DNA from 2 places in the Brevibacillus sp. AG genome. Region 1 is predicted to be linked to the other one. Evidence: a T-box and tRNA genes for the amino acid it is inferred to sense, from the RefSeq annotation. Region 1 holds a T-box; the other holds one or more tRNA genes.
The links. The T-box of region 1 lies ahead of tyrS (tyrosine--tRNA ligase). A T-box ahead of a tRNA ligase gene usually reads a tRNA of that ligase, here a tRNA-Tyr.
Positions count from the first base shown of each region.

Region 2: it encodes a tRNA-Tyr, which carries the amino acid that the T-box ahead of tyrS (tyrosine--tRNA ligase) is inferred to sense. The anticodon was not compared.

Region 1 is NZ_JAQMYO010000001.1:508,473-524,983, reverse strand. It holds gene POF51_RS02195 (flavin-containing monooxygenase) at 1-510, shown strand, start outside; gene POF51_RS02190 (aldehyde dehydrogenase family protein) at 556-2,055, shown strand; gene POF51_RS02185 (alcohol dehydrogenase catalytic domain-containing protein) at 2,088-3,116, shown strand; gene POF51_RS02180 (protein adenylyltransferase SelO) at 3,312-4,787, shown strand; gene POF51_RS02175 (hypothetical protein) at 4,894-5,712, shown strand; gene POF51_RS02170 (AAA family ATPase) at 5,823-6,785, shown strand; gene POF51_RS02165 (RNA ligase family protein) at 6,800-7,438, shown strand; gene POF51_RS02160 (suppressor of fused domain protein) at 7,575-8,636, shown strand; gene POF51_RS02155 (DUF6138 family protein) at 8,674-10,338, shown strand; gene POF51_RS02150 (ATP-binding cassette domain-containing protein) at 10,653-12,152, shown strand; T-box leader at 12,228-12,457, shown strand; gene tyrS (tyrosine--tRNA ligase) at 12,515-13,783, shown strand; gene POF51_RS02140 (MFS transporter) at 13,833-15,053, opposite strand; gene POF51_RS02135 (MerR family transcriptional regulator) at 15,085-15,900, opposite strand; gene POF51_RS02130 (hypothetical protein) at 16,040-16,511, opposite strand, start outside.
Region 2 is NZ_JAQMYO010000001.1:123,938-140,448, forward strand. It holds gene POF51_RS00515 (TlpA family protein disulfide reductase) at 1-412, shown strand, start outside; gene POF51_RS00520 (hypothetical protein) at 585-782, shown strand; gene POF51_RS00525 (YycC family protein) at 1,293-1,463, shown strand; gene POF51_RS00530 (thioredoxin family protein) at 1,491-2,057, shown strand; gene POF51_RS00535 (hypothetical protein) at 2,124-2,441, shown strand; tRNA gene POF51_RS00540 (tRNA-Tyr) at 2,534-2,618, shown strand; tRNA gene POF51_RS00545 (tRNA-Leu) at 2,663-2,744, shown strand; gene edeQ (edeine self-resistance N-acetyltransferase EdeQ) at 2,904-3,341, opposite strand; gene edeP (edeine non-ribosomal peptide synthetase EdeP) at 3,642-8,147, shown strand; gene POF51_RS00560 (lysine 2,3-aminomutase) at 8,226-9,473, shown strand; gene edeN (edeine non-ribosomal peptide synthetase EdeN) at 9,498-16,013, shown strand; gene POF51_RS00570 (pyridoxal phosphate-dependent aminotransferase) at 16,029-16,511, shown strand, end outside.

The DNA.
Region 1 (16,511 bases):
TTTGCAACGGGTTACGATGCGATGACCGGGCCGTTGTTTAAGATTGATATTCGTGGAAAAGACGGGATCTCACTCAAAGAAAAATGGGCGGGAGGTCCGCAAACTAGAACGTACCTTGGCATCGCAAACGCTGGTTTCCCGAACATGTTTATGATTACGGGTCCTGAGAGTCCTTCCTCCTTGTCCAACGTTCCTGTTTCCATTGAGCAGCATGTGGAATGGATTGGCGATTGCATAGAATATTTGCGCGAACATGGGATTGCATCTATTGAGGCGAAAGTGGAGGCAGAGGAGGCTTGGAGCACGCATTGTAGCGAAGTGGCTGATTCGACACTCTACACGAAAACAGATTCCTGGTACACAGGTGCAAATATAGAGGGCAAACCACGTGGATTCCTCATCTATGTAGGCGGTGTTGGAGCTTATCGCAAAATTTGCAACGAGGTAGCAGCCAAGGGCTATGAGGGCTTCTCCTTAACACCGTCGTCCACTAGAGAAACCATATCCTAGAAGTAGATGCAAATGAAGAAAAGCAAATGACAGGAGATGAAAAGCATGTCCAAAGTTTTGGGTGTACCGCAAGAAAGCGTAGCACAGTTCCTTTCCGGCACAAAACAAATGCTGATCAACGGTGAATGGGTTCCTTCTCTCTCCGGCAAAACCTATGAATCTATCAATCCAGCAAATGGGGAGGTCATTGCGAAAATTTATGAAGGAGACGAGGCAGACGTAGATCAGGCAGTTCGTGCAGCAAGAGCAGCATTTAACGGGCCTTGGTCCAAAACTTCTCCTGCAGAACGAACAAAATTCCTCAATAAGCTCGCCGATTTGCTGGAACAACGCGTCGAAGAATTTGCTTATCTCGAGACGCTGGATGGCGGAAATACGATTACGCTAACACGCCACGGCTTCGTCCCAAGTGCTGTCGCTCATTTGCGCTATTATGCCGGATGGGCGACAAAATTAACAGGACAAACGATACCGCTTACATCAGGTGGCAATTTTCATGCCTATACACGAAGAGAGCCTTTAGGGGTATGCGGACAAATCACACCATGGAACTATCCTTTGCTGGGGACAGTCTGGAAGTTAGCTGCTCCGCTCGCCGCAGGGAATACCGTGATTTTGAAGCCTTCCCAGCAAACCACCCTTACAACTTTGCTACTTGGTGAACTGATCATGGAAGCGGGTTTCCCCGCAGGAGTGGTGAACATTGTAACAGGCTCCGGCCGTAAAATTGGGGAAGCGATCACGAGTCACCCTGATATCGACAAAATCGGTTTCACAGGGTCAACGGAAGTGGGCAAAGGCATCATGAGAAAATCCGCTGACACTCTGAAAAAAATCACACTGGAATTAGGCGGAAAATCACCAAACATTATTTTTGCGGATGCTGACCTGGATAAAGCGATTCAAGGCGCGTTTATGGGAATGTTTACAAACCAGGGCCAGATATGTGTGGCAGGGACTCGGCTCTATGTGGAAAAGTCAGTCTTTCAACAGGTCACAGAAAAATTGGTTGAAATGGCACAAAAAATGAAAGTGGGGAACCCACTAGACCCAGCTACACAGATGGGACCGCTGATTTCCAAAGAGCACTTGCAATCGGTGAAAAATTATATTGAAATCGCCCAAAAAGAAGGAGCTACCGTTTTAATAGGTGGGAACGTTCTACAAGAGGGCGAGCTGGCAGGCGGTAATTATTTGGAGCCTACCATTCTTACTGATCTCGAAGAAAATTGCACTGCCGTAAAAGAGGAGATATTCGGCCCTGTCTTGTGCGTCATGCCGTTTGAACAGATAGAGGAAGTCATTGAAAGAGCGAACGAAACCGAATACGGATTGGCTGCCGGTGTATGGACACAAAACTTGACAACTGCACATAAAGTCATCGATGCATTAGAAGCAGGAACTGTCTGGGTAAATACGTACCTCAAATCGGATAACGCTCTTCCCTTTGGTGGGCATAAGCATAGCGGAATTGGCGTGGAAATGGGCTATCAAGGTATTGAAGCATACACAAAAACGAAAAGTGTCTTAATTAGCCTCAATTAGATCAATCAAAACCATATCAGGGGGTAAACAGAATGAAGGCACTGGTACTCGTAGATAAACAGAAATGTGAAGTGAAAAATGTTCAAGATCCCACACCTGATAAAGACGGGATTCTTATTAAAGTAATGGCAAATGGAGTATGCCGAAGTGACTTGCATTTTTGGCTGCATGGACAACCGGCAAACCGTATTTTGGGTCATGAATTCTGCGGCGTCGTAGAAGAAGTGGGTAGGGAAGTGACCCATTTTAAAAAGGGAGATCGGGTAGTTGTCCCATTTATCGGAAGTGATGGAACTTGCCCTTTTTGTCTCAGTGGGAAGTCAAACCTGTGTGACTCCAGGTCATTCCCCGGGATGTCCTATGATGGCGGCTACGCAGAATACGTCGCCGTTCCAAAAGGAGACCGGAATGTCATCCACTTGCCAGAGGAAATTGACTTCCTCGATGCTTCGGCCTTGGGCTGCCGCTTCATGACCGCTTTCCATGGTCTGGTCGATCGGGCACAAGTTATGCCTGGGGAGTGGGTGGCCATTTATGGATGTGGTGGACTTGGACTTTCTGCGATCAACATTGCCTCAGCAATGGGGGCAAATGTAATCGGTGTGGACATTCAAGATACGAATTTAGCGTTAGCCAAGCAGATGGGAGCAGCTTATACCATTAACAGCCGTAAAACGAACCCCGTCGAAGCCATCATGGAACTCACGAAGGGTGGAGCAGACGTGTCTGTAGATGCACTGGGCCATTCCGAAACATGTGTAAACTCGATTCTCAGCCTCAAAAAGGACGGACGCCACTTGCAAGGGGGGCTTATTACACACGATGGTGGAAATGTTACGATCCCTGTGACTGATATGGTCAAGAAAGAGATTCGCTTCCTTTCTACCTTTGGCATGCCGGTTCATGGTTACTCCTCTTTTCTCTCCTTTGTGTTGCAAGGAAAACTTTCTCCTAGCAAAATGGTGAATCGTGAGGTTTCTCTTTCTGAAGTGAACGACATTTTTGAAGGAATGACCCAAAATACGCTGACCGGAACATTTGTTGTCACAAAATTCGAATAAGACAAGCTAGTCATTGCAAACATTGGGAAGGGTCTGCTGGTCATCATAGCAGACTCTTTTTACCGGCGTTTTTTTTGTTTTTTCACCTGACCAATGTGCTCCAATCTTGCGTGAAAAGGGTATAATAAACTGGCAAAATGTATCAAGTGTACAGTTACTTCCATTCAAATACACCAATCGATAAAAGGAGATACAATGACGGACAAAAAAGTAACGATTGAACCGGGATGGAACTTCGACAACAGCTATACAACGCTGCCGAAATCATTTTATTCCCGAATGAGCCCACCTCCTGTGCATTTACCGAAGCTCGCCATTCTAAACGAGTCATTGGCAAAGTCGCTCGGGCTGAACGCCGAAGCCCTTCAAAGCACCGATGCTGTAGCTATGCTCGCGGGAAACGAGGCACCAGAAGGCGCAATGCCTATCGCGCAAGCATATGCCGGACATCAATTCGGTCACTTTACCATGCTAGGCGACGGACGGGCCCTTCTGCTTGGCGAGCAGATTACCCCTTCCGGAGAGCGATTTGATATCCAACTGAAAGGTTCAGGAAGAACACCTTATTCACGCGGTGGCGATGGTAGAGCGGCCCTTGGCCCGATGCTGCGCGAATACATCATTAGCGAGGCCATGCATGGACTCGGAATTCCTACCACTCGGAGCCTTGCAGTAGTGACAACTGGCGAGTCTATCTATCGCGAAGCCGAGCTGCCTGGTGCCATTTTGACACGTGTTGCAGCCAGTCATATCAGAGTAGGCACGTTTCAATTCGCGGCAAGATGGTGCTCGATTGAAGATCTCCGCGCGTTAGCTGATTACACCTTGCAAAGACATTTCCCAGAGATCGAAACAGAAGAAAACCGTTATCTCCTCCTACTGAAGGGAGTTATCAAGCGTCAAGCGGAGTTGATTGCCAAGTGGCAACTCGTAGGATTTATTCACGGAGTCATGAACACCGACAACATGGCGATCAGCGGCGAAACCATCGATTACGGTCCTTGCGCTTTCATGGACACGTATGATCCCGCAACGGTATTTAGCTCCATTGACGTTCAAGGCCGCTATGCTTACGGAAATCAGCCGTACATTGCTGTGTGGAATCTCTCTCGTTTTGCGGAAACCTTATTGCCGTTGCTGCATGAAAATGAAGCGCAGGCTGTGAAAATGGCCGAAGATGCCCTTGGCGAATTTAGCAAGCTGTATCACAGCAATTGGCTCAGAGGAATGCGGGCAAAGCTTGGACTGTTTAACGAAGAGGAGCAAGACGAAGCGTTGATCGAAGGTCTGCTCAACATGATGAAGGAGCACGGTGCAGACTATACGAATACATTCCGTGCGCTCACGATCAATCAACCAGAAGGTACCGTGCTGTTTGGCACGAGCGAATTCACGGAATGGCAGGAGCAGTGGAAAGCACGACTAACAAGACAGCCAGAAGACATCGAAGCGGTACAACAGGTAATGAAAAACAGCAATCCGGCAGTCATCCCTCGAAACCATCGTGTAGAAGAAGCGTTGGAAGCAGCATGGAAAGAGGGCGACAACACTGTGATGGAACGGCTTTTGGCAGTCCTTTCTGATCCATATGCGTACACGCCTGAACAGGTAGCATACACGACTTTACCAGCGGAATCGGCACGTCCTTACCAAACGTTTTGCGGTACGTGATAGCAAGCAATCAGAGTCCAACGATCTTTCACACGTTGGACTCTTTTTTCATACATCCGATCCGCGCTAAAATATGGAAAGCAAAGAAAAAAGGAGCAATCGTTTTATGGATAAAAAAGCAAAGCAAATCTTGATGAAAACATTTTGGAGCAGCAACGGATGGAAGAGTCGCCCATTCGATTTTTCGGGAGCAGATTTTGAATACGCCAAAAGCAAAGGCCTCATGTTTGACCCGCTGACGATCAGTCACGAGGAGTGCATAGAGAAAATCATTGCTCTGCATGAAAAAGTGACGAAAGAACAAGTCGCCGCAGCATTTTTGCACAGTCTCTCGACGCGAAAGGTGTACCTGCGCAGCGCCATGTCTAGTTGGGCTTTGACTCAGTCTTTGACAGCCCATACGTTCGAAAGTAACGTCGGGAAGTATACGAATCCTGAAAACGGCACCTACTTCGCCATGTATGGAGACTGCCATAAATGCGACCGTTACTATATCGCTGGACGAGAGCAATATACCGATGAAGATTTGAATGTCCTGAATTTCGAAAGAATCAAATGGGGAGGCATTCGCCTGAATTATCTACCGTACCTCATGCTTGATCTGGAGCTGTTAAGCAAGGAAGAAAATCTTACGGTACAGGAAGAAGATGTAGCTATCCTCCGTCAGGTGCTAGACATCATTGCAAGCATTGAGCCAACCGATGCCGCCCGTCAACTGGAGAAGCGTCTTACTGGAGCCTTTCCGTCTAGCAAGAATGAACGGGATGTCTTCATGGAAATTCTTGCATCCACTGGAATTTTAGCTCCAAGCAAGGACAGACCAGGGCGTGGCGGGAAGAACGACTTTTTCGCCGTCGTGAATTGGCGCGGTGAAGATAGCTATTCCGAGCAAGCTGTCCAGAATTTCTTTGGTCCGTGGCTGTAAAGAACGGAAAATCTAGGAACAAAGAAGGGTGCCATCTATACGCGAAGTGTGTATAATATTGGAAAAGTAAGTCGAAAAGTTAGTTTCTATTGAAAGGAGGTGAGATATAAGTGAAAAAGAAATTAATCGTCCTGTCAGGCATTGCGGGCAGTGGCAAAAGCAAGTGGGCACAAGAAATTGCCAAAAAGGAACGGGCAACCATCGTGTCTACGGATGAAATTCGCCAAAACTTATTCGGTGATGAGCGAAAGCAAAAAAGGTCAGCGCAAGTATTTTTTGAGGTTTATTCGAAAATCGCAACGGAGCTGGCGACTGGAAAGAATGTCATCTTAGACGCAACCAATATTGACAGAGAGAAAAGAATGAAGGTCCTTGCCAAATTTCCCGATGTCCAAAAGGTATGCTATTACTTCGATGTTCCCTATTCTGTTTGCCTAGAGCGCAATCGATCCCGAAAGAGAACCGTAGACGAATACATCTTGGCGAAGATGCGGAAGAACTTCCATTTTCCTATTAAGAATGAAGGTTGGGATCACATTCATCTCTTGCACGAACCAGCTCCTTATGCCATTGGAAAAGAAGAGTTTGTTCAATTGCTTCAAAATGAACCTTCCTATGAAGAGCTGTTTGCCAAGTTGAATGCCATTCCGATCTTCCAAGAGATGTATCAGTTTAATCAGGAAAACCCTTATCATCAGTACCCTTTGTGCAAGCATACCTATCATGTTTTCGATTATGTAAACGCCTTTTACACGGAAGAAGACAAATTTCTCATGCAAGTGGTCGCCTTGTTTCACGATACAGGAAAACCATTTTGCAAAACCTACAAGCCGATGAAAGGCCATTACTCCTACTACGGACATGAGCATGTCTCTGCGCAAATTGCTTGCCATTTCTTAAAAGAATTAGGATTCGAAGATGATTTTATCTTCGAAGTCGTCAACCTGATTCAAATGCACATGAAGATTAACTACGGAACGCAGCAAGATATTTCCGAGATTTATCATTTGTTGGGCGATGAGTACCTATGGAAGCTGTACTTCTTTAAGGAAGGTGATGCCTATGCGAAATAAGGAGGTGAATAACGATGTTGAAAAAATACCCGAGAACCTTTCATTTACCCTGGTCAAGAAGTAGAACCGACGATGATAAAATCTTGCGAACGGTTCATCATTTCGAGGGAAAAGAAGTAGTCGTGACAGAGAAGTTGGATGGCGAAAATACCACTCTTTACCGAAATCATATCCACGCAAGGTCACTGGATAGCAAAGACCACGCATCTAGACATTGGGTAAAGATGCTGCACGGGACGATTTCGTTTCATATCCCCGAAGGCTGGAGAATTTGCGGAGAAAATGTATTTGCGCTGCACTCCATCTATTACCAACACCTAACGAGCTATTTCTACGTTTTCTCTATCTGGAATGAAAACAATGAATGCTTGTCTTGGGACGAAACGGTAGAATGGGCCGAACTACTTGGCTTAGAAACAGCGCCTGTCTTATACAGAGGGATTTGGAAGGAAGAGACCGTAAAAAGTTGCTATACCAAACAATCTGTCTACGGCGGGGAACAAGAGGGCTACGTGGTACGAGTAACGGAGAGGTTTCCGTACGAAGATTTTAAACAATCTGCCGCCAAGTTTGTGCGTAAAAATCATGTGCAAACCGACCAGCACTGGTTATCGAAGCCAGTTGTTCCGAATGGAATAACACAAACCAGTTAAAGACTTTTGATATAGAAGGGATTGAGAACAATGTAATTTGCTAAGTGGTATTGACCGTCTAATAGAGTATCCAAATTTCATTTTGGCTATTGTTAAGACAGTCATTACATAGGAGGCGAGAGAGATGAACGAAGAAGTGAATGAAGAAATGATGTCAGCGGGCTGGGATGCCATTGATCAGGAGATGAGAAAGATTTATGGAGAGCAGGAGCCTAAGCATTACGGGACGCTCATCTCGTATGCGCTGGGTGGTCAGGATCCATTGGATGGAATAAGCGCCTACAAAGCGGACGAGCCTTACCCGCATTGGCATTTTGTCACGTATGGTTTTACTGAGTTATATGAAAAGGAATCCGAGAATGAAGAGGAAAGCGGCTTTGGCTTTGAATTGACGTTTCGACTAGCGCGAGGGGACGAAGAGGAAGAGCCGCCTGCTTGGGCGCTGAACCTGCTTCAAAACATGGCGCGTTACGTATTCAACACCGGCAATGTATTTCAAGCTGGTGATCATTTGGATGCAAACGGTCCGATATGCCTGGGTGCCGATACCCAACTGACTGCGCTCGCTTTTGTCACTGACCCACAGCTTCCCGAAATCGATACACCACATGGTCGGGTGCAATTCTTGCAAATGGTCGGAATCACAGGTGATGAACTCGATGAGATGATGGCTTGGAATACACGTGGCGTACTCCAATCTGGCTTGCCGTTCATGCCTTCCTACATAACCGATCTCGAGCGGGATTCTCTCCTTCGCAACTCTACAGTTTCGGATGCTGTTCAAAAAGGAATGGAACAAGAAGGCTCCAACACTGCCTATTTGTTTGTCAGCCAGCTAGGATGGGAGTCAGGTAAAAAAGGCTTTTTGAAAAAAACACCTTCGACCTTAAAGCTGGGAGCGAAGCAAGCGGAAGTCATCGGAAAGATTCTCCGCGGACGTATGCGAAAAGGGGAAAGCCTGAGCCTGCTGGGACCTGATGTCCGGGTTGTATTTGAGGCAGGAGAAAAGCCTGAATGTATTCCAGAAGAGGACGTCATTCGATTTGTCCTCGATGATGCGACAACGATTGCGCTTACCAAGCAGTTGCTTCCAAAGGAAAGCAGCTTTGAGATGCCTTCCCTGAAAGGAATTGCCATAAACATTGTGAAAACCAATATTACCGATAGCGAGGGCAATGTCGTCAAGGTCATCGGTTAAGACGGTAGTGCTGTTTTGGCGAGGAGGAGAGTAGTCAATGAATCAGGCAGCAGAAGCATTTCTAAACGAAGTATGGACTTCCATCCAAGAAATTTACAAAAAAGAGAACCAGCGGATCAACGAGATCAAAGACTGGAGTCGACTGCAGGTCGGGATCAAAGACTACCTGAGAGTGGCATGGAGAAAAGGAAAACTCGATTGGGCCAATGGCAAAATCCACGTGGATGTCCATGAACCTTACAGTTGGAGCGACGACTCGTACAAATACGACGCGGGTCCTTACATGGAGGAGCTTACAGAGGAAATTCTCATGCAAGAATTTTTTCCCGCACTGTGTGAACGCATGGAATCCCTTTTTCATTCCACCGACTATGCTTCTCACTTTTTTAATTACCGCTTCGAGCTCGTCTTCGAATTCGAGTGGGAACAATCGATGCAATGCCATACTCACCATTTCGTAAACGAACAAAAACGCGAGAGTCTAAAACAAGCATTGGATCAATTTATTGAGACAAAAATTAAGCAGGAGCTTCCCGTACGTCCGAGTGAAAGAGATGATTTTTTCTTTGCTCATTGTCTCGTCAATCCCGATTTGATGGAGCAAAAGCAGGAAGTTATCGAACCGCTCATCCAGCGTCTTAGCGAAAAGCTGCGCTCTAATAAAGAACGCAGTGATTCATGGACATACTACTTTACTTTGGCTTTAAAAGGCTGGGCGGATGAGCGTTTTTTAGTCAAATTTTTCGATCGTACTGGGCATTATGGACTGGATTGGGCTTTGAAACCTGAGCAGGAGCGTCAAGAACCAAAAATGGAGGAGCTGGACTTTTTCCTGTACATCGCTCTCGCAATTGGTAACAAGGAACCAGACACCCGCAAGAAGTTTCTGGACCTCGCTGTTCAGCTCGGTTCCAAGCAGGCTACGGACTATGTAAAACGGGGCAGCGGTCGCTTTGAAAACGAGTATAAAGGCACTCTGATTCAAGCAAGCGCCAATGACGTTTTGCAAGCGATCGACATCCGTATCGTATCTGAGGAAGAAGCCGCCTACGGAGAAGCACTGGATTTTATCAACGGTCTTTTGCGTGAAGGTTTTCCCAAAGGGTACAAGCTCAAGCTGAAGAGCAGCGAAAAGCACTACCTGCCAGTAAAAAAGCTGGCAAAGTCAGGTCTGCACCAGTTTTTTGCGAATGCCTCCCGTTTTCCTGTCTTATACCCGAAAATTGCAGAATATGCCGAGCTTGCGATGGAGGAGTTTGCGTGGTATGGGGATGTAGAGCCTAGTGAGAAATCCGTCATGCCTGGCACCTATGCGGTAGTGGCTCTCGGCTTGTCTAGCAACGATTATTTTCCACTCTTTCGTCGCTATATGGAGCTGGTCGACACGGAGCATCAGTCTGCTCAGGACGATTTTGCTATTGCGTTTATCGAGGCGCATGGTGTAACCGTAGAGAATATGCCAGTACTCGTCTCTCTGGTGCTTGGCAGTAGCGACTCTGCGAAGCCTTTGAAAAATATCACCATCGATCGTGCAGAACTGATGGATGCACTCATAGGGGAGCTTGCAGCGATGGAGGATTACCTGCGGGAAACCGTTATTTATCGCCTTTTCGGCGGGAACAAGAAGCTCGCTCAGGCGGTAAAAAAGGAATCTTCCTCCATCAAAGACAAGCTTGCACAACTGCTAGCCTTGGTCGAATAGCTTCATTGACAATATTTAGAAGGCCATGCTATATTGAATTCAACTACATGGAACGGAGGGTGAATCATTTGCGCAATTGTTTATTTATTGGAAAAGCCAATCCTATAATAAATAAACAAGAAGCCAAATTCACCCGCAAATTTAAATCTTGAATTCCTGTATGGTCTATTTTCCATATAGCGTTTTCTAGAACGAGAGCAAGATGCTTCTGTTTATTGGACAGAAGCATCTTTTTTTGTTGTCAAAAAAGGGGGGTGATACAGATGAACAAAGAGTAAAGGACGAGAAATGTAAAAACGAAATGGGGAATCCAAATGGTTGAACTGCACAATATCACGATTACCACCAAAAAAGACGGCAGGCCTCTCATTCAAAATTTGCATCTGACCCTGCAAAACGGCGACAAGATTGCCATCATCGGGGAAGAGGGAAATGGAAAAAGCAGCTTATTAAAATTGATTTACGCGGAACAAATGATTGCCGAGTATTGCACATTTGAAGGGAAAGTGTTGAGAAACGAATGTTCCATGGGTTTTCTTTCACAGGAGATATCGGACGAAGAAAAACAAATGACCATTGCCGACTTCTTTGCCGAAAATCAATGGAGCAAAGAACTGGTAAGAGCGATGGATGATCTCGGCATTCATGCATTGGATTCAGATAGAAGGATGGGTGTTCTGTCCGGTGGTGAGCGTTTCAAATACCGCTTTTTAAGTCTGTTGGCACAGAAGCCTGATGTTCTATTACTGGACGAACCCACGAATGATTTGGATATTCAAACGATGGAATGGCTGGAAGAATTTATCCAACAGACGGCTATTCCTGTCATATACGTATCGCATGACGAAACATTTATTGCGAATACAGCAAACGGTATCCTTCATATGGAACTGACGAAGCGCAAACAAGTACCCAAATATACGTTTTCAAGAGAACCATATGAGAATTACCTCGCGAATCGTGAGAGCCACTTGAACAAACAAGAGCAGATAGCCAGAAAGCAAGCTTCTGATCATCGAAAGCAAATGGAGAAATGGCATGACGTTTGGAATAAGGCAGAACATCAACATCGGAACGTATCCCGCTCAGACCCGCGACTGCAAAAGAAAATCAAGTCTCTGAAAAATCAAAGAGAGCGTATGGAGAAAGCATCGGAAACGTTTCTAGAGGTACCAAGTGTAGAAGAAGCAAGCGAATTCCGATTTGATTCTGCGGTACATGTGCCCGGTAGTAAACAAATCCTCGAGTTTTCATTGGAAGTACTGCAAATAGCGAACAAACAGCTATCGAAACAGATTCATTTATCGATCAAGGGGCCAGAAAAAGTCGCGATTATTGGGGAAAATGGAATCGGAAAAACGACGTTGTTGAAAAAGATCATGGATGAGCTAGTCCAGCACTCGTCATTAAAGATCGGTTACATGCCCCAAAACTATGAAGACCGACTGGATTCAACGAAAACACCGATTGAATTCTTGGAAAGAACCGGGAATAAAGATGCGATTACCAAAGCGTATACGCATTTAGGCAGTATGAAATTTACAAAGGATGAGATGCATCAACCCATTAAAAATTTATCTGGGGGACAGAAAGCGAAATTGCTCCTAATAAAAATGATTTTAGATCAGTGCGAAATATTGATACTGGATGAACCGACCCGAAACTTTAGTCCTTTGACGACTCCTGTTCTGTGTCGCTCCTTAACGGCTTTTGACGGTGTGATTATCAGTATTTCGCATGATCGACGGTATTTACATGAAGTCGCAACAACTGTTTATGAGCTAACTTCCGAAGGTCTCATGAAAATAACATAAAGGATAGTGGCGGAATCATTGCTACATGGTTGACATTGCTATTTGAATTCAATATACTGACTTTAATTTCATATGAAACATACGTTGAAAGAGCCCAGTAGCAGCTTATTCCCTGTTCTAGAAAGCCGGGGGTTGATGGAACCCGGTACACAATAAGCGAGCGAATTACACTCTGGAGTATCTCGGGTAATGCCGAGCGGAATCGCGAACGATAACTCGCTACGAGTGGCATGAATGGCCTGCGTTAACGCTTGGGTCCATTGGTGCAAGTTGGGTGGTAACACGGTTATTCAATCGTCCCTATGTCTACAATAGACAAGGGGCGATTTTTTGTTTTTTACCCTAGGAGATTGAAGGAGTGTATGGCAGTGAATATTATCGACGAACTCGAATGGCGCGATGCCATCAATCAGCAAACAGATGCAGAAGGACTGCGAGAATTAACGAATGAAAAAGCAGTCTCGTTATATTGTGGAGTAGATCCAACAGGTGACAGTATGCATATCGGTCACTTGATTCCTTTCATGGTACTGAAACGCTTCCAGCTGGCTGGTCATCGTCCGGTCATTTTGATCGGTGGTGCAACAGGTACGATTGGCGATCCGAGCGGCCGTCAATCCGAGCGCTCTTTGCAAACACTGGAACAAATTCAGGAAAACGTCGACAAACTCACCGCACAGATGAAAAAGCTGTTCATTACAGAAGGCGACAACCAAATCCGTTTGGTGAACAACTACGACTGGACGCATAAGATCAATGTCATTGAATTTTTGCGGGATTACGGGAAAAACTTCAGCATCAATACGATGCTTGCCAAGGATGTTGTATCGAGCAGACTGGAAAGCGGCATTTCGTTTACGGAGTTTTCCTATCAAATTCTGCAATCGCTGGATTACCTGCATCTGTACAAACATGAAGATGTTCAGCTGCAAATCGGCGGTTCCGACCAATGGGGCAACATTACTAGCGGTCTCGATCTGATTCGCAAAAAAGAAGGATCAGAAGCAAAAGCATTCGGTCTCACCATTCCTTTGATGCTGAAGGCAGATGGTACGAAATTCGGGAAGACAGCAGGGGGAGCCATCTGGCTTGATCCAAACAAAACAACACCATTCGAATTCTACCAATTCTGGGCAAATACCGATGACCGCGATGTTGTGAAATACTTGAAATACTTCACGTTCCTTTCCAAAGAGGAAATTGACGAGTTGGCTGAAAAAGTACAGACCGAGCCACACAAACGCGAGGCGCAAAAAGCGCTGGCTGAGGAAATGACGAGATTTGTACACGGTGAGGAATTGCTGGAGCAGGCGAAGCGTATTACAGCAGCTTTGTTTACTGGTGATATTAAATCGCTATCGGCAGATGAGATCGAGCAAGGCTTCAAAGAAATGCCGACGTACGAATCTACCCTCGAAACGAAGAACATCGTTGACTGGCTTGTTGAGATCGGCATTGAGCCATCCAAGCGTCAAGCACGTGAGGATATTACAAAAGGCGCTATTTCGATAAATGGCGAGCGGGTTTCCGATCTGGAACTGGAAGTAATGCCAAGTCTCGCTATCGGCGGTCGCTTCATCATTATCCGCAAAGGCAAGAAAAACTACAGCTTGGTAAAATTGTCTCAATAGATGAAGGAATAAGAAGCTTCCCTGGAAACATGAAGGGAAGCTTCTTCTTTTAATTGCATGATTTTCGTGTTTGACAGTCCTCCAACGTATGATTGTGGAAGGACATCGCTTTGCGATCTAAACTATAGCTGATAAAAGTCAGCAACGATGCTGCGATCGCGACAATCGCACCAACCCAGGAAACATCAATGAGTTCCCGGTTTGTCGTAATAAATCCACCCAAAGCTGATCCGAGGGCGATCCCAACATTGACTGACACAGGAGTTAATGAGGAAGCCAAATCTCTGGCAGCCGGGAAATGTTTATCGGCCAAATCAATAAAATACAATTGCATCGTGGAATTCATGATATAAACGACCAAGGCCATAAATGATAAGCTGATGAATCCACCGAGAAGGGTATGGGACGAAACATAAAGAGATGCGAGAATAGCGGCTTGCATCAGATATACATACCGAAGCTTTCCAATCCCGTTGTGAGCGGCCAGTTTTCCACCAATCAACGTGCTAAAGATCGAAATTATCCCGTACAGTAAAAATACGAGACTAATAGATTGGTTCGGTACGAAGAGTACTTCTTGCAGCAAAGGAGTTAAATACGTATATACCGTATAAGTAGCTGCGATACTTAATGCCGGGATAAAAAAAGCGATGATGATACGTGTATTGGTCAGTAACCCGATTTGTTTTTGCAAGGAACTGCTCGATCCCTTCAATCCTTTTGGGATAGTCACTGCACTGGCAAGGAGAGAAATGACGCCTAGTAGCGCCGCAAACCAAAAGGCCATTTGCCAACCTCCCCATTGCCCAATAAAAGTACCAAGTGGCACCCCAATAACGCTGGCGATCGTGAAGCCCGAAAAAATGATCGAAATAGCGGTCCCCCTTTTTTCAGCAGGCATCGTTTCACTGGCAACCGCCATGGCAAGTGCAATCAAAACCCCGGTCACAACAGCAGTCAAGATTCTGGAAACAAGAAGCAATACATACGTCTCGGATAGGGCAGTTAGAATATTCCCTGTAACAAAGATGGCGATCAACGTAAGCATGAGTGGATACTTGGCAAATCGGCTGAATATCGCAGTTAAGATCGGTGTACCGATGGCAAATGAAATGGCAAAGGCTGACACGAGCGATCCTACTGTTGAAATCGAAATGCCCAACTCGGATGCCACATCACTAAGCAGCGAGATGATGACAAATTCACTCGTACCCAGAACGAAGGTCAATATAAATAAGGTAAAAGTTAGGAACTTTTGCTGTCTGTTCAAAAGCTGAATCTCCTCTCCACATGTTCGATTGTTAAGCTTTTTCTACGGCAATCTGGAGCTCGGCGACATAAGAGTCCGGGTCTTTGGGATTTTCACGATGAACACAAATTTCACGACGCGGCTCATTCTCTTTGATCCGATATCCATTTCGTTCAATCCATATCGCCAATTCGACACTCGCAGTGCAACGGCATGTCGTCCGGCAATGATGGATGAGCGTAGCCATCAACGGAATTTCCGGCAATCGCTTAACGGTAAAAGGTGGTTGGGTCTGCAAATCGTGAGTAAGCAAACGCGCCACTTCCACATCCATGTTGTCATCGCATTCCTCACAGCCATGCCAAAGAACCATTCTGGAGAGAGAAGATTGACCTGAACGCCCCATATAATCGTCCAGCTTTTGAAATAGCTCCGGAATTTTATTGAACGGCGTTCTTTGACGATAGGATAGGACAAGTTGAGGTTCTACTTTTTTTAGAATACCGTCATGCGAAGACAAGCTTTTCTCTTCATTTTCGATGGCATACAGACGATCCTTGATGAGATTCAGTCGTGCTTGCTCCTTATCCAGAATGGATTGAATCTCGCTTTGCTTGATTCGAAACATCCCCCTGATTTGTTCGAGTGGGATTTGCTCGCTCATCATCTGACGAATTTGATCCAAGGAAAACCCCAATTCTTTATAAGCCAAAATCCGATTAAGCTGAAACATTTGGTCAGCCGAATAATACCGATAGCCTGAGAATTTATCAGTATGAGTTGGCTTTAGCAAATGAACTTGGTCATAGTAACGAAGTGTTTTGACGGAGACTTGACTAATCTTCGCAAATTCACTGATTTTAAACATGGGGCAACCTCCATACTTACGTTTTTTCTGTACCGAGTATAACTTTCCAGTTAAGGGGAGAGTCAAGCGGCAAGGGAAGGGGAATGGGCAATAAAAAACCGGTGGGTTTCGATACCACCGGATGTGACCGATTTTTATTTTATTTCTGAAGTGCAATACTATCCACTTTGCTCGCAGCAATAACAGCGACTGTATTCGGCTCCAGATCGAACCAAAAAATAAGATCGCCATCCGCTTTCTTCTGCGACGGCTTCATCCCGTTCACATAGACTTCCGAAGCTTTTGTCGCCATAGAAAGACCAGAAATCTTGCGCATGCCATCATTGTGCAGAACAATCGAGCCGTTTGGTGCATATTCCATTCTGACTTGAGAGAGGGCGAGCCAATAATCCATGATTTCACGTACGGTTGTCAAATGCAATTTGCCTTGATCGCGCAGGGTGTCCATTCGTTTCAATAAGCGGTCAAAATCAGGATGTATGATCCAGTTACCTTTGATATCCCGAATGATAAATTTCCCGCCTTGCTTTTTGGAAGGAATTCTTGCCAAGTAAGTATGATTGATAAAAACCCCACGATTTTGAATGAGCTGCTGGAGATTTTGTTCCCGA
Region 2 (16,511 bases), 380 kb from region 1:
TCCTCATTTTACACTGACAGGACTAGACCAGCAGACGTACAAGGTAGAAGGAAAAAGGGCAAAACCATTAGTCTTGAACTTTTGGGCTTCCTGGTGTGGACCATGCAAGCTGGAGGCGCCGGATTTACAAAAAGTCTACGAAAAATATGGTGGACAGGTTGATCTCTATGGCGTGAACGTCACGAGCAATGACAGCCCGGAAACAGCTATGGCCTTTGTCACTAACTACAAGCTGACATTTCCGATACCAATGGACGTAGCTGGTACTGTGTCGAACCGTTACAAGGTGATGGCATTTCCAACTACTTACTTGATTGACACAGATGGAATCGTACGAAAGAAGATAATCGGAATGGTTGATGCTCCTACACTGGAGCTAGAACTGCGCCAGTTGCTAAGTCCAAAGCCATAGGGAAGGCTCATAAGTCGCTTGGAGAGAATTCTCCGGCGGCTTTTTCTATTTGTAGACAGGTATGACAAGGCCCATTTTGCAAGTGAATATCTTGATTTTGTATGTTTGCCTAAAGAGCGGGGTTGTTCTCCTTCATAGACTGGAGTGATCTAGGGCAAAGGGAGGAAAACGGATGGCCAAGGGCAAAAAGATCAAAAAGAAGAATTCGCGACAGCACCCCAATCAAGTACAGCTGAAAATCGTAACGTCCCATACATGTCAAGTATGCAAGCAGCAATGTGCACGAGGGTTGGCATATCTGGAACAGATGTCCCAGCCCGGCGCGATCGGCTTAGGTGTACCATGCATCCTCACTAAGCAAAAGCCATAGCTCATCCTTTTCCATGTGCGGAATATTGGGTTTATGAGAGAGAGCCCCTTCGTGTGGCTCTTTTTTCATTTTTTATGAGGAGTTGAGAGGTGAGTAAATGTGACAAAAGTGGTTCAGTAGAGCCAACATGTCACAAAGTACTTGATGACGATGTGTAACTGGTGGGGATGACAGCCATGTGGCTGATAAGGTAACCAAGAAAAGTTTGAGCTTTCTCTGCCCCCAGAATTCGAGCCAGGAAAAGGCTGGTCTTATTCAAACACGTGATACTGGGGATGCTTATTTGGTAAATAAGCAAGAATGCAGACCAAATAAACGACTTTTTCATCTATGTGGATTCGTAAACTCCCTAATTTCATCTGCTGCCTAGCAAGCTAATGTCATTTTAATCCATGATGTTAGCTTGTTTTTTAAAGGCTCCCCAATACCAGGCTTGTATGCTGGCAGGTTTAACGGCTGTGTATTATACTGAAGGGACTGATAAAAGCAAGGGAAAGGGGCAAAAATGACATGCGTCCATTACAAATATCACCAGAGACGGCTGTCAAGCTGGCAGAAGCGCTTCAGGTACCTTTGGAGCGTCTCATGCACATGCCACAGCATATCTTGTTGCAAAAAATGATGGAGCTGGCTAATCAAGAAAAGGAAGCAAACGAAGCAGCAAATAAAAACCAAGAATAGGCGAGCGATACAAAAGGAGGAGAAAAGATGGGGGCAAACGTAGCACATAAATTACGTACGGGGCTCAAGCCACAGGCGTTTGTGGAAAGCATGACAAAAAATCAGGATACATACCAAAATTGGTCGGATGCATTTTCATGGGAGGATGAACAAGACCGTGCGTTTTTTGCTTCGCTCCAGCATCGTGATGACCTCAGATGCTTGATTTTGGCTGCGGACTGGTGTGGCGACGTCGTTCGCAACTTGCCAGTCGTCTTGCATGCTTTGAAAGAAACAGACATGCCCGTGGAAATTATGGTGATGGAAGAACACCTCGATCTCATGGATGAGTTTCTCACGATGGGTGGTCGGGCGATCCCTGTTGTTATTTTCGCGGACACAGGCGGACATGTTCTGGCAAAATGGGGACCGAGACCGAAGCATGTCCAAGCTGTCATGACGGCGTTTAAACAGCAAAACCCGGATCGAAACGCCTCAGATTATGAAGACAAGATCAAAGTGGCACGTGCCGAAATGCTCGAGCAATATGGAGAAGGTACTGGCTACCAGCAAGTGATTGTCAAAGAACTGAGAGAGCTGCTTTCCTCGATCTAATCTATCACATCAATAACAGGGCGGAGTCACGGCTCCGTCCATTTTCATGCAGAAGGGCTGAATAACATGCATTACTACGGGAATGAAACCATTATGTCCTTGGAACAGGTGCTTCGTTTAAAGGCATCGGAAGTTCGAATTCTGGAGTGGGTACGTACCTACGAGTTTTTAGAAAACAGCTATGGGATAGATGAAGCCGTTCCCTACTTCTTGGAGATAAAATGCGAAGAAGAGCAAGTGAAGATTCGTAAAAACCGCATACTTGACTTCCCGGAATACTCCTGTGAGGGAGAAGCAATATTTCAAGAAGTAGACGAGGCACTGCGTGTCTTCCACGAGTGGGCACAGGAGATTTTGGCGAAAAAAGAGAGTCAATCCAAATAAATATATTGACCTCAAACAAAGTTCATGGTAAATTAATAAATGTCGCTTCTGGTTGAAGAAAGTAGACGCAGAAGAAAGACAGCACATATTGTGGGGAGATAGTGAAGTGGCTAAACACGGCAGACTGTAAATCTGCTCCCTCCGGGTTCGGCGGTTCGAATCCGTCTCTCCCCACCATTGATTTTCTATTGATGATGTGCTATTTTTTCATAGTTTTACATGCCGGTGTGGCGGAATGGCAGACGCGCGCGACTCAAAATCGTGAGGGAAACCGTGGGGGTTCAAGTCCCTTCACCGGCACCATATTAAAAACGAATGCACACTAACCATGATGTTTACAGACACATGGAAGGTGTGCTTTTTTCATATACGGAAAACACTTCAAACAGCGGCGAGTCTAAGACTTGATTTTTAGGTCTTAGGTCGCCGCTGTTTCGTTTTTGGGGAACGAAAATAGCTGGCTTAAAAGTTCAATTCTGCAATCGTCTCGCCAAACAGAACCATGCCATTTTTTTGAAATCCGAGTGAAGCGTAAAGGTTTTCGGCTGCGACATTGGCTGGAGCATAACCAATGACAATTTTTTGACAATCATCTTTTGCTTTCAGTATATCAATGACTTGCGAAATCGCAGCACGTCCGTAGCCTTGGCGTTGATAGTTGGCATCAACTAAGAGTCTGTAAATCCAGTAGTTTCCATCGTCGGGGTCAAGCCCATACATGACAAAGCCAACCATCGTGTCCTCATGGTATATGGCCAAAGGGACAAATGTAGTTTGAAACTTTGCTTCGGCTATGGAGTAGAGGTTCGGGGCAACAAACTCACTCTGTTCAGGAGTAGGTTCCAGTTCAATACACTCTTCCCAGTTTTCCAGGGTTACTTCACGAAGTGTCACAGACATCTAATCACATTCATCCTTCCAGGGGGTGTTTTTGCCAATATATTACATTTTATCCTACGTGAAAAGACAGCCAAAATCAATAGCGTGCACAAAATTTTTTCCATTCTATGCAGCGCTAGAAAAAGGAAAAAAGAGATGGAATTCATCTAATTTTCAGAAATAACATTTAATGGAAAATTCATTTGACACTATAGAAGAGTCATCGATATAGTTGGGATGGAAGTATTTGTAATCAATTAGATTTTTTGCCATATTCGAATTGTGATTACATCTGCACAATTCCGAAAGGGGGGAAATGCATTGCATCAGGATAAGAAGCAATGGAATGGCGGATATCCTTTAAGTCATCCACAAAAGCGTATCTGGTATACGGAAAAATTACATCCACAGCTTCCTGTTCATACGTTAGGGGGGATGGTGCGGGTTCAAGGAAAAGTGAAACTGGATGTACTTGAAGCGGCCATTCACCTGTTCATTCAAAAGAACGATGCTTTGCGACTCAACTATCAGGAAGAAGAGACAGTCCTTCAGTTTGTTGGAGAGTACGAACCGCAGCCATTGCAGGTATTTGATTTCAGACAAGAACCGAATGCCCCTGATCGGTGCAGACAATTCCTGCAAGCTTTGTTTGCAAAACCATTTTCGATCGGACAGGAGCCTCTATTCTACTTTTGTCTGATTCAACTGAGTGACGAAGAAGCGGGATATTTTGTAAAGTTTCACCATTTGATTGCTGATGGTTGGTCCATCTCCATTATGACAGAACAAATTGCTCACTATTATGACACGTTGTTAGCAGGCGGTACCGTTCATGTAGGAGATGAACACGCTTATCAAGCTTTTGTCGACAGGGAGCATGCCTATTCTCAGTCTGAGAGATTTGTAAAGGACAAGCGATATTGGCGGGACAAGTTTCAGAGCTTGCCTGTGATCACGACATTAGCAAAGGCAACAGATACGACCGAGGGCAAGCGCAAAGTCTATGCATTCAACCGTGAAGATTCGACAAGAATACGCCAATTTGCAGACCAGATGAAATGCTCGCTAAATTCCTTGTTTGTGGCTCTCGTCAGTCTTTACCTTCAGCGTTGTACGAGGCAAGAAGAGATCGTGATTGGTACGCCGCTGTTGAATCGCTCAAGCAAAGTGGAGCGCAAAATATTCGGGATGTTCACCAGCACTATGCCATTTCGTCTGGCAGTTCCGATGGAAATGGATGCCTTCGATTACGTTAAACATGTCAACAGGGAATTGACTTCCTGTTTTTTTCATCAGAAATATCCGTACGATTTGCTGGCTCAAGAATTGGAATTGAAGAAACATGGCTATGACAGCCTGTTTCAGATTTGTGTAAATTATTACAGCACGCAGCTGCCCTTCACCATTGGTGGGTATCCCGTGACGAATGAGGAGTTTTACAACGGTCACCAGTTGTATTCGCTCCAAGTAATTATCAGGGAATGGGCTACAGATGAACGATTGACGCTGGAAATGGATTATAAGATCGCCGAGTACACGGAAAATGATGTTGATCGAATAGCGGATCATCTCGTAAGGCTGCTCAATCAAATGATCGCGAATCCAGAAGTACCACTGTCCAATCTGAACTTCCTTGCTGACGAAGAGTTGGCACTACAGCTCAAAACGTGGAACGATACAGCTGCTTCCTATTCCAGCGAGAAGACGGTTGTCCAGTTGTTTGAAGAGCAAGTTAAACGCTCGCCACAGGGAGTTGCATTAGAGTCAGAGGGGCGCATGCTGACATTCCAGGAACTGCATGATCAAGTAAATCGACTCTCTCAGTCGTTGCGTAACCGAGGAGTTGGCCCTGGCGTTATTGTTGCGCTTCTGGCAGATCATTCGCCAGAGATGATCATCGGGCTGTTGGCAGTGCTAAAAGCTGGCGGGGCGTACCTTCCGATTGACCCTCAACTCCCTTCTCAGCGCATCGAATACCTGCTGTCGGATTCTGGAGCGGACCTGTTGCTTCGTCACACCTCGCGAACAGACGTTATTTCGTGGTCCAAAGAAATCCTGGAGCTTGGTGATTCGTCCCTGTATCTAAATGATGGGGCAATCCTAGAAGCGGTTAATCAGCCAGAGGATTTGGCCTATGTCATTTATACCTCAGGCTCTACCGGAAATCCGAAGGGGGTCATGGTTTCTCATCGAGGGTTAGTCAACTATATTTCGTGGGCAAAAGACCGTTATCTCTCCTGTCCTGAAGAAGCGTTTGCTTTTTATTCCTCACTGGCATTTGATTTGACGGTTACGTCCATTTTTTGCCCGTTGGTAAAGGGAAATCGGATGGTTATCTATCCGAACTCTGATTCAGAGTTTGTGTTATCGCGCATCTTTAGCGATGGACGCTCCCATGTCGTAAAGCTGACACCTGCCCATCTGTTTTTGCTACAAGAAATCGCTTTGCCTTCTACTACAGTAAAGAGAGTGATTGTGGGCGGCGAGGACTTGAAGGTGAGTTTGGCTGAGGCGATTCATGCGAAATGGAACGGACAAATCGAAATTCTCAATGAGTATGGCCCTACCGAGACAGTAGTCGGGTGCATGATCTATCAATACGATCCAGAGATCGATGTCGAGGGATCTGTACCGATTGGACATCCGATCAGTAACGTGCAGCTCTACATTTTGGATTCATATGGGAAGCCAATTCCGATCGGATCGACAGGAGAGCTTTTCATCTCGGGAGATAGTGTGGCACGGGGGTATCTTAACCGCGAGGAATTGACGCAAGAGCGTTTCCTACCCGATCCGTTTTCGCCAGGAAAAGTGATGTACAAGACGGGCGATCTGGTCCGCTATCGGCAAAATGGAGTCATGGAGTATCTGGGACGGGCTGACTATCAGGTGAAGATTCATGGTTACCGCATTGAATTGGGTGAAATTGAACAGCAGCTACTTGGTCATTCTTCTGTGCGTGAGGCAGTGGTGATCGATCGCATGGATACGTGGGGGCGTAAGTACCTTTGTGCTTATTTGATCACGGAAGCATCTTTTCGGGAAAAAGAGCTCCGTGAAGAACTGGCAAGTCGATTGCCCGCCTACATGATCCCGTCGCAAATCGTGCAGCTTGAACAGTTTCCGCTGACCTCAAATGGCAAGGTAGATCGAAAACAGCTTCCCGAACCTGTCATGGAGCGAAAAGGTGCGGAGGATGAAACCAGTCCTCGTGACGAGTTTGACAAGCTATTGGTAGAAGTGTATGAGGACGTGCTTGGTCGTTCACCATTTGGTCTACATGATCCGTTTTCCCAACTAGGGGGGGATTCGATCAAGGCGATTCAGGTTTCCTATCGATTGCATCAGCGAGGAATCAAGATTCCGGTGAGAGACATCTTGATTTATGACACGATTACAGAACTAAAAGCGAGAAGTGACTGGAGCTGGGGAGTGGAACAGATCTCACAAGAGCCGTGTACTGGCGAGTTGCCGTCATCTCCCATCGTTTCTTGGTTTCTGTCACAACAGTTCCGCAATGCTGATCATTGGAACCAGTCGTTGCTCCTTGAAAGCAAAGAAAAAGTAACGCTGGAGGAGTTTGAAGCGAGTCTATCTGCACTGGTTAACCATCACGATTGTTTGCGACTCAATTACTCTGCAAAAGAGGGGAAGCTCTTTTACAATGAGAGCCACCTTACCAGCCGAGTGTCAGTGACTTGCGTCGACCTTGCTTCCTTAACGCAGGAAGAACAGGAGAGTAACATGCTTGAGGCGATGGGAGCTTGCGCTGTGAGCTTCAAGCTGGAAGAATCTTTGCTGTTTACCGGTTGTCTCTTTGAATTAGGTCCCGATCGACCTCAGCGATTGTTTCTGACGGCCCATCATCTTGTTGTGGACGGTGTCTCCTGGAGGATTCTCCTGGAAGATTTGATGAGTGCCTTGTCCAGTCTTAAACGGAATGAGCCGATCGTCTTGCCGGATAAAACACATTCGATGCAAGCTTGGATAAAGGAAGTCGCCGCCTTTTACCAGTCGGATCAGGCAATCAAAGAAAAAGCATATTGGGACATGTTTTCCATCCCGGAAGACAAACTTCCTACGGATTACGATTTTGGCGAAGACTTGGTAGAATACAGCGCTACATCTACACGCACACTTTCAGCCGAGATAACGTCGCGACTGTTGACAACGGCCAACCGAATGTTCAACACAGGTCCCCAAGACCTATTGGTTGCAGCACTTACCCGGACATTGTGTGATGTGTTTGAAAGGGAGCGTCTCTTGCTGGTAATGGAGTCGCATGGGCGTGAGTCTGCTATTCATACGATGAACGTAACCAGAACAGTAGGATGGTTTACCAGCATGTATCCTGTTCTTTTCGAAACGAATCCATCCAATCGGACTGATCACCTAAAAGCAGTTAAGGAGAAATTGCGTCAGATTCCGATGGGGGGGCTTGGGTTTGGTTGGCTAAAGCCTCATCTGCTCACGGCAGAGGAAAAGTCCCAGGTTCGATTCAATTATCTGGGAACCGTTGATAATCAACTGAGTGATGATCTGGTTCTCATGGGAGGAAACTTGGCTGTTGATGCCGGGGTGGGTAATCATTTGACAGCACTGCTTGACGTGGCTGCTCTCGTTCGACAAGGAGAACTCCAGGTTTCTGTTACGTACAGCTTGCGAAAGTATCGAGAGGAGACCATGGAGAAGTTACTCGAGTTGTTTTTCGATGAATTAGAGCAGCTCATAGATCATTGTTGCCGTCAGGACGTCCCAGAATTTACTCCATCGGATTTCGAAGATGTGGAATTGACACAAAAAGAACTGGATTTGCTGTTTGGTTAACAAGCGAATCACATGGTTGACCAAGTGTTCGAGAAAGCAAAGATGACGAGTGTTTATGAATGAACGGGAGGGATTACATTGAGTGTTAAGGTATTAATGGGAAAAAAAGGATTTGAGGAGTTCGCAACAATTGTCGGCTTTACAGAAGCAGAGAAGGAAGAACGCGGTGCATTACTGGAGCAGTCTTATATGCCATTTAAGGTGACTCGCTATTATGCCGAGTTGATTGCGAGTCAATCAGAGCCTTATCGTACCCAGATGATCAATATCGTGCTTCCGCCACCGGGAGAGAAACCCTATAAAGGGCGCTTTGATCCGTATGGCAACAAGTCGTACCGTCAGGATGAAACAGCTTTCCTGCAACACAAGTACAAAAAGACATTGTTGCTTCACATCGACGACTTTTGTATTGCCAACTGCCAGTTCTGCTATAAAGTGAACGAAATCCGCCATGAGGATATTGGATATACCAATATTATGGAAAAAGCAGAAAGGGCAGTGCAGTATTTGGAAGCTCATCCGTACATCGATAATGTCCTCTTTACTGGCGGAGATCCAGCTTCCTTCCGTAAAAGCTCTGACTTAATCAAGCTGATTAGCACTCTTTTAAGTGTGAAGAGTATTCGACTCGTTCGTTTTGCAACCAAGGCTTTGGCCTATGATCCGGCTCGTTTTCTTGATGGAGAGCTGCTTGCGTTTTTTGACCAAGTTAGACAGACACCCGGCAAGCAGGTAAGTGTGATTTCCCAGTTCAACCATCCCGGGGAAATTAGCGACGTTTCGATCCAAGCAACACAAGCGCTGCTATCTGTCGGTGTACAGATTCGCGGACAGCCTGCCATTATTCGCGGAGTAAACGATTCTGTCGAAACCTTGATCGACTTGCAACGCAAGTTTCTCGATAATCGAATCATTTCGTATTATTTGACAGTGTTTATGCCAGTCAGGGGAGTCGAGCAGTATGCCATTCCACTGGACGAGGCGTTCCGGAATGTGGCCGAGTCCAAACGCAATCTGGGTGGCTTGGAGAAAAAAGGGGTACTCCTTACTTCACACGACTTTGGAAAATTAGAGATTTGTGGTTTTTATCCGACAGCTGAGCGTCCTGAAAAAATTGTTTTGAAATGGCATCAAGCGGTCGGACCAGACTATCTTCCAGAGCGGTTGAAGGAATTAATCCCAACCCGTTCAGAAGACCTGATGATTTTGGACTACAAGCAGGGAGAGATGTATTGTCTCGACCATGTGTTCAAACACAATGGTTTGCCGTACGTGGATGCAGATGGGGAGATCGTGGAAAACCTGCCGAGTGAAGCTGTTCGGTAAGGGAGTCAGGAGAGAAAAATTGTGATGAACAAGATCGACAAAAACAATATAGCTGACATTTTGCCGTTAAGTCCAACGCAGGAGGGCATGCTGTTTTACTACCGACTCCAAAAGGATTCCAATTTGTATTTCGAACAGCATCGGCTAACCCTTCGTGGCAAGTTTCAGCTGGATTTGTTTACGCAGGCTGTTACGATGGCGTTTGAGGCCAATGAAATGCTTCGTACGGTTTTTCGCTGGGAGGGGCTTCAAGCCCCTGTCCAGCTGATTCTCAAGCAAAAGACATTGGAGATTCCTTATTTCGATTGGTGCGAGTTACCATCTGGAGCGCGGGAAAGAAAACTGTCTGTCTTGTTGTCACAGGACAAGCAAACACCCTTCACGCTTGAGTTGGGCAATACCATTCGCATTCAAGTAGTAAGGATGGAGTTGTATCGTTATGAAGTCATATGGTCATTTCATCACATACTCATGGACGGATGGAGTTCCGGCATTCTCCTAAGAGAGATATTTACAGCATATGGACAATTGTGCTCGGGGCTGTCCCCTGCGATCAAACAGAAGGCGAAATACAAGGAGTATCTGCGTTTCCTCAAAGAAGCATCGAAAGAACAATCGTTATCGTATTGGAAAGATTCCTTACAAGGAATTAGCTCTCCTACACCGCTTCCCTATATGCGGGATCGTAACGAAGAGCCGCGGTATTCTTCTTATCATCGTCGGCTCAGTCAAACGCTTACGGAGACATTGGAGGAAACATCCAAGCGTTACCGTGTGACAATCAGCACACTGTTGCAAGCCGCATGGGGTATTTTGTTGCAAAAATACAGCGATACGCGGGATGCCCTTTTTGAAGTGGCGTACGCCGGACGTCCTGCCCATCTCACCGGAGTAGAGGAAATCGTCGGCCTCTTCATCAAGACGTATCCGCTCCGGGTCAAACGGACAGAAACGACAACAGTCAAAGATCTACTGGGTGTCATGATGGAAGAACAGCACCAGATGGCCCCGCATTTGTACGTGCCAGCAGTTGAGTTGAAAAACTGCTCAGAGATGGACGCACAAACCCCTTTGGCGCACAGTTTGTTCGTTTTCCAAAACTATCCGATCGACAAGACGCTGGCCGGATTGGAACTTGACTTCGAGCTGGAGAATATCACTTCACATGAAACAACCGATTATCCAATGGTGCTGGAAGTATCACCAGGTGATGAATGGACAGTCCATGTCAACTACCAGGCATGGAAGTTTCAAGCGAAGGAAATCGAGCGCCTGGCGCTTCACTATCTGAGCCTTCTCGAGCAGATTGCGGCTGATCCGGATCAAGAGATTCGTGATCTTACCTTGCTCAGTGATCATGAGCGGCACGAGATGATCGAGGAACAGATGAAGGTCGTGCCAGTTCCGAGTAACTACTGTGTGCACGAGTTGATTGATCAAGCGGCAGAAAAAACACCGGATGCAGTTGCGCTTGTACAAGGAAAGCAGACTGTGACCTACAAGGAGTTACAAGAGCAAGCCAATCGCCTGTCTTGGGCTCTGCAAAAGGAGGTGACAGATGTAGGTCGACCGATAGTTATCATGTGTGATCGTTCCCCTGAAATGATTACTGCACTGCTAGCTATCCTCAAAACTGGGTGTTACTATGTCCCGCTTGATCCAGACTTGCCGAAAGCGCGAATCGAACAGATCGTAAACCAGATTCAGCCTAGTCTGATTGTGACAGAGGGTAGCTATCTGGAACTCGTCGCTGATTTGCAAACAAGGGTGTTTCGTCTGGATGAACCAGCATGCTGGGCGCAGGAGTTAATTCAAACACCACAGCGAAAAACGGTACCTTCGAGTACTGCGTATGCCATCTTTACTTCTGGTTCGACAGGTACACCAAAAGGTGTGCGTGTAAAGCATGATCAATTAATCAACGCTCTTTGGTGGCACATTGAGTTTGTCGGGTTCGGAGAGCAGACGAGAACGTTGCAGATCGCCACGTTGACTTTTGACGCATCGGTTGTCGAGATTTTCTGCACACTGATCAGCGGCGGTACCCTTTGCTTGTTGCAGCGACATGAAAACAAGTCTCCGCAAAAGCTCGCTGCTGCCATCGAGAGCCAACAGGCAAACGTGATACTCGTCGTCCCTACGATGTATCACGCTTTGCTTGACCACGTGGCTGATGGCTCGATGAATTCGATTCAAAAAGTGCTGTGTACAGGAGAGATGTTGTCTTCTTCGTTAGTAGAACGACATGCAGCCTTGCTACCTCAAGCGCAGATGTACAACTTGTATGGACCAACGGAAAATAGTATCTCAGCATCTGGGTATTGTGTACCGCGACAAGGGCCTTTTGAAAACCCGCTTCCGATTGGACATCCGAGTTACAACGTTCGTGTCTTTCTTCTGGACCAAGATTTTCATCTGTTGCCCAAAGGGGTAATAGGGGAAATGTACGTAGGCGGGATGGGAGTAACGGAAGGTTACATCGCTGATGAGGAAAGAACCAAAGCGTCCTATATCCTGACCCCGTTTGGCAGGCTTTATCGTACAGGAGACTTGGCCTGCTGGACGGATGAAGGGCATCTGCAATATTTTGGTCGTAAGGATTTTCAGATCAAGATTCGTGGCAACCGCGTTGAGTTGGAGGAAATTGAAGCTGTCCTGCGCCGTCAGCCTGGTGTCCGGGAAGCAGCGGTAGTGGCCATTCAGGAGTCAAAACGTGATCCTTATTTGGTTGCATGTCTGGTTGCGATGCATCCGATTGAGGAACACGTTCTGCGAGAAGCGGTGCTGACTTATCTGCCTGACTACATGCTACCTGCCTTTTTTGTCCATCTTGATGCGTTGCCTCGGACGCAGAGTGGAAAAGTAGACAAGACTGCCTTGCAACGTCTGGATTACACGCAGTATCGCACGGGAAAGGAAGAGGCTCCGGCAGATGAACTTGAGCAGCAATTGGCACAAATATGGCGAGAACTTTTGGCAGTCGAAAAACTAAGTGTGCACGATCATTTTTTCTCGCTAGGAGGCCACTCGCTGAAGGCCGCTCAACTCGTGACCAGATTGCAAAAAGAGAGTAAAACAGACATCACGATCAAGGATGTATTCCAGAACCCGACCATTCGACAATTAGCTGATCGCATCAGGGGTAGACAGCCGATATCCTACGCGCCGATTGATCGGGTAAGTAAAGCCGAGAGATACAGGGCTTCTTCTTCACAAAAACGAATTTTCGTGATGCATGGGATAGAAGGGGAAAGCACCAGTTACAACATGTCGGGTGTAATCGCGGTGAACGGTCATCTGGATGTAAGTCGAGTGAGAAGTGTGTTTACGGAAATCATCCAAAGGCATGAAGCATTCCGTACTTCGTTTGCGGTACAGGATGGAGAAGTGTATCAGTACATTAGCGACAATGTGCCATTTGAGATCAAAACCATTCATAGCGACGGCAAGACATTGGACGAACTGATGGAAGACTTCCGGCAATCTTTTGATTTGACGAAAGCACCTCTCCTTCAGGTTTGCCTAGTCGAGGTCACAGACACTCAGCATTATCTGCTGTTCAACTCTCATCATATTATTTTGGATGGCATTTCACTGAATGTGTTAATGGAAGACTTCGCTAGATTGTATGTGGGTGAAGAGCTGCCTGCATTGCCAATTCAGTACAAGGACTACGCAGACTGGCAGTGGCAGAAGCGGGGGAGCGATCAGTGGAATCAGCAGGAAAAATATTGGGTGGATGCTTTCAGCGACCGAGTCCCGATCATGTCTTTTCCGCTTGATTTCCCGCGTCCTTCTGTTAAGACATTCCAGGGGGATCACCATACGTTCTTCCTTACTGATTCTACGTACGGTGATTTGCATGCATTTGCCAAGCAGAACGAAGTGACTGTCCATGCTGTTTTGATGTCAGCTTATTACGTGTTGTTGATGAAATACACGTCTCAGGAAGATTTCGTTGTCGGTTCACTCGTAGCTGGACGAAACCATCCCGATTTGGAGCGAATCGTCGGTGTCTTTATCAACTTCCTTCCGATACGCAATCGTCCTCGTGCCGATCTTGTGTATACCGATTTTGTACAAGAGGTTCAGCGCAGTCTGCTACTGGCCTACGAACATCAGGAGTATCCGTTTGAAGAGATCGTTGCTCGTAGCGCCGCAGGCATCCAGCAAACGCAAAATCCATTGTTTGATACGATGCTGATCTTCCATAACCAGCGGGAGCAAGAAGTGCAGTTTACAGTGGGCGACGCGCAATTTGAAGAGGTTCCGCATGAATCGAAGACGTCGAAGCTTGACTTTAAGCTGGATATTACACCGCTTGCTGATCAATTCAGGTGCGTGCTGGAATACGATACCCAGTTGTTCAAAGCGGAGACAATGGAAGGCTTCGCGGACAACTATTTGCGTGTACTCACAGCGCTTCTGAAGCATCCGAAACAGCGATTGGATGATGTTGAGATCGAATATCACCAAACAGAAAAAGAGGGCGTGATGAACCGCCTTCATCATGTCGGAGTTGCAGTTCCAGAACTGGGTCCGGCTCAGATCATGTATGGCACTCTTGGATTTGATGCAAGCGATTCCCTGCATGATCCAGAACAAAACGTGTATCTCTCGATGTGCATGAAACCGGGCTGTGTGCCAATCGAGCTAATCGCGCCTGTCGATGAAACGTCACCTTGTGTTCGTTTGTTGGAAGAGAAGGGGACGGGTCCGTACCATCTATGCTTTTCTGTTTCCAATATTGATCATTTTTTGAAAAAGTTAGTTGATTTTGGCTTCAAATACGATTTGGTCAGCGCTCCAAAGCCAGCGGTACTTTTCAATCATAGACTCGTTGCCTTTCTCTTTCTGGAATCAGTTGGCTTGATTGAACTTGTAGAGAGCGAGAACATGACGCATGACAAATGGCAAAGCAGCGATCAGCGATCTGCTGTCCGGTTGCTTACTTCAGATGCTGAAAAGGCACTGTCGTTCTATACGTTTATGGGCTACCGTGTTCACGAGAAATATCTGGATCGGCAATCGCAAGCCAGTATTATCACACTTGGCAAAGCGAGAGAGAGCAGCATCCAGTTAGTCGAGCCTCGAATGGAGCACACACAAGAACAACGCGAGCTCATGAAAAGTGGTTCTGGCGTTTACCAAATCGAGGATCGGGTAGCGAACCTGATCGAACGGATCGACACCTTGATAGCATGCGGCATTCCCGTTTCTTTTGCAGACCGGGCAGGAAGTATTCTGCAACTGACAGATGCCCCCTACCTACTTTTAACCGACGGGAAATCAGCTGCAGAAAGACCTAAGCCGATTCTAGGCGAGTTTCATTCGGAAACAACGCCCATCTATTCCTTCGTTCAGGAACGTTTGCTCAAGCAGGAACAAGAAGATGGGATTGTGGCTGTCAGATGTTTTGACATCGAGCTTCGAAGCAGAATCGAACTGTCGTATATGCAGCAAGCATGGCAAACTCTTGTGCGACGTTTTCCTCTGCTATCGCCCCAAGGCTTTTCCGAACCGATTCCGCTTGCGTTATGTGATTTACAGGAGAAAAGCGAGGCAGAGGCAACGATATGGTTGCGAGAACGATTGGCTGCCGAGCAAAAGAGGCCGTTTAAGGACAAAGCAGGAAGTTTGGCTCGTTTTGAACTGATAAAGCTGGCTACTGATCGCTATCGATTGATTGGAAGTCTTCACAGCTCCTTTAGTGATTGGCGAGGTCTCGGACTTCTCCTGGAAGAATGGGAGGCTCTGTATCAGTCGATTGCAGAAGGGCATGAGCCGACTGTGGAAGAACAGCCTCGCTACGAAGCATTCGCTGTTTGGCAGAAAAAAATGCTTTATTACGGGCATCTCGAGGCCCAGCGTCACGAGTGGTTGACAGCAGCAAATCCACATTCTGCTCAACCATTTGGTGCGGGTGGGGTAGCGACGCGACAAGTCGAGCAGTCTATCGACCCGATAGGTCACGCTGATTTGCTGCATGTAGCTACTCATGCCAATCAAGAGCTGGGAGATATCTTGCTTGCCTCCTATCTGCTGTTGCTTCGACAGGTCACCCAATTGCCGAGTTTGACGCTTGGGGTAGTGACAACGAATCGGACGCAAGATGTGCTGGAACAAACGCTAGGCAACTTTGACAACATCGTACCACTCACCGTCGACATGCAGACGATCAGTTCGTTTTCACAATTATTGGATCAAACGAAGCAAGTACGTGCCCGAATGCAAACGCTCGCGTTGTATCCGTCAGAGCACTGGCAAGCGACGACGCATATGGAATGGCCGACACTTTTTGTCAACCAGACGATTCCGTTCAAAGCTAAGTCAGCTACTTGGAAACGTGAAGTCAAACGTTCAGTTGAGCCAGAAATGGCTGGAAGTCCGTTAGTTCTTCAGGTAGCAGAAACTTCGAAAGGTATCCATGTCGTTTTTACCTATGATCCATCTATGCTTCAGACGGCATATGTTGAATCGCTTTCGGATCGCTATGTGAAAATCCTAAAAATGTTAGCAGAAAAATCCAAAATAAAGTAAAAGGGGTAGGAAAATATGGAAATCAGATCCTCTATTAATTTTCACGACGAGCGCTTTTTGATGTTTGTACTGGACCAGATGGCAAATGAGCTTGAGAGAAACGGTGGAGAAGCAATCCGCATGACTCTTGGGAAGTCAGAAATGCCGCTGCATCCCGAAATTATCAATTCCATGCAACAGGCATTGAACAGCTTTGAAAAATATTCGCTCGTGTATCCAGGTGGGCTGCCAGAACTGAAAGATAAGCTCGCGACCCACTATAAAACAAAATACGATGTGTCAATCAAACCGGAGAATTTCGTGATCAGTGTCGGTACCAGCACACTCTTCCGTAACCTGTTCTACCTCCTGCTTAAAGAGGGCGATGAAGTGTTGTTGCCACTTCCGTACTACTCGCTTTACCATTTCTGCGCGCTGCTAGTCGGAGCGAAAGTTCGTTACTACAAAATTGATATGGATACATTGAGACTTGATGTGGAGTCGTTTAAAGAGAATTTT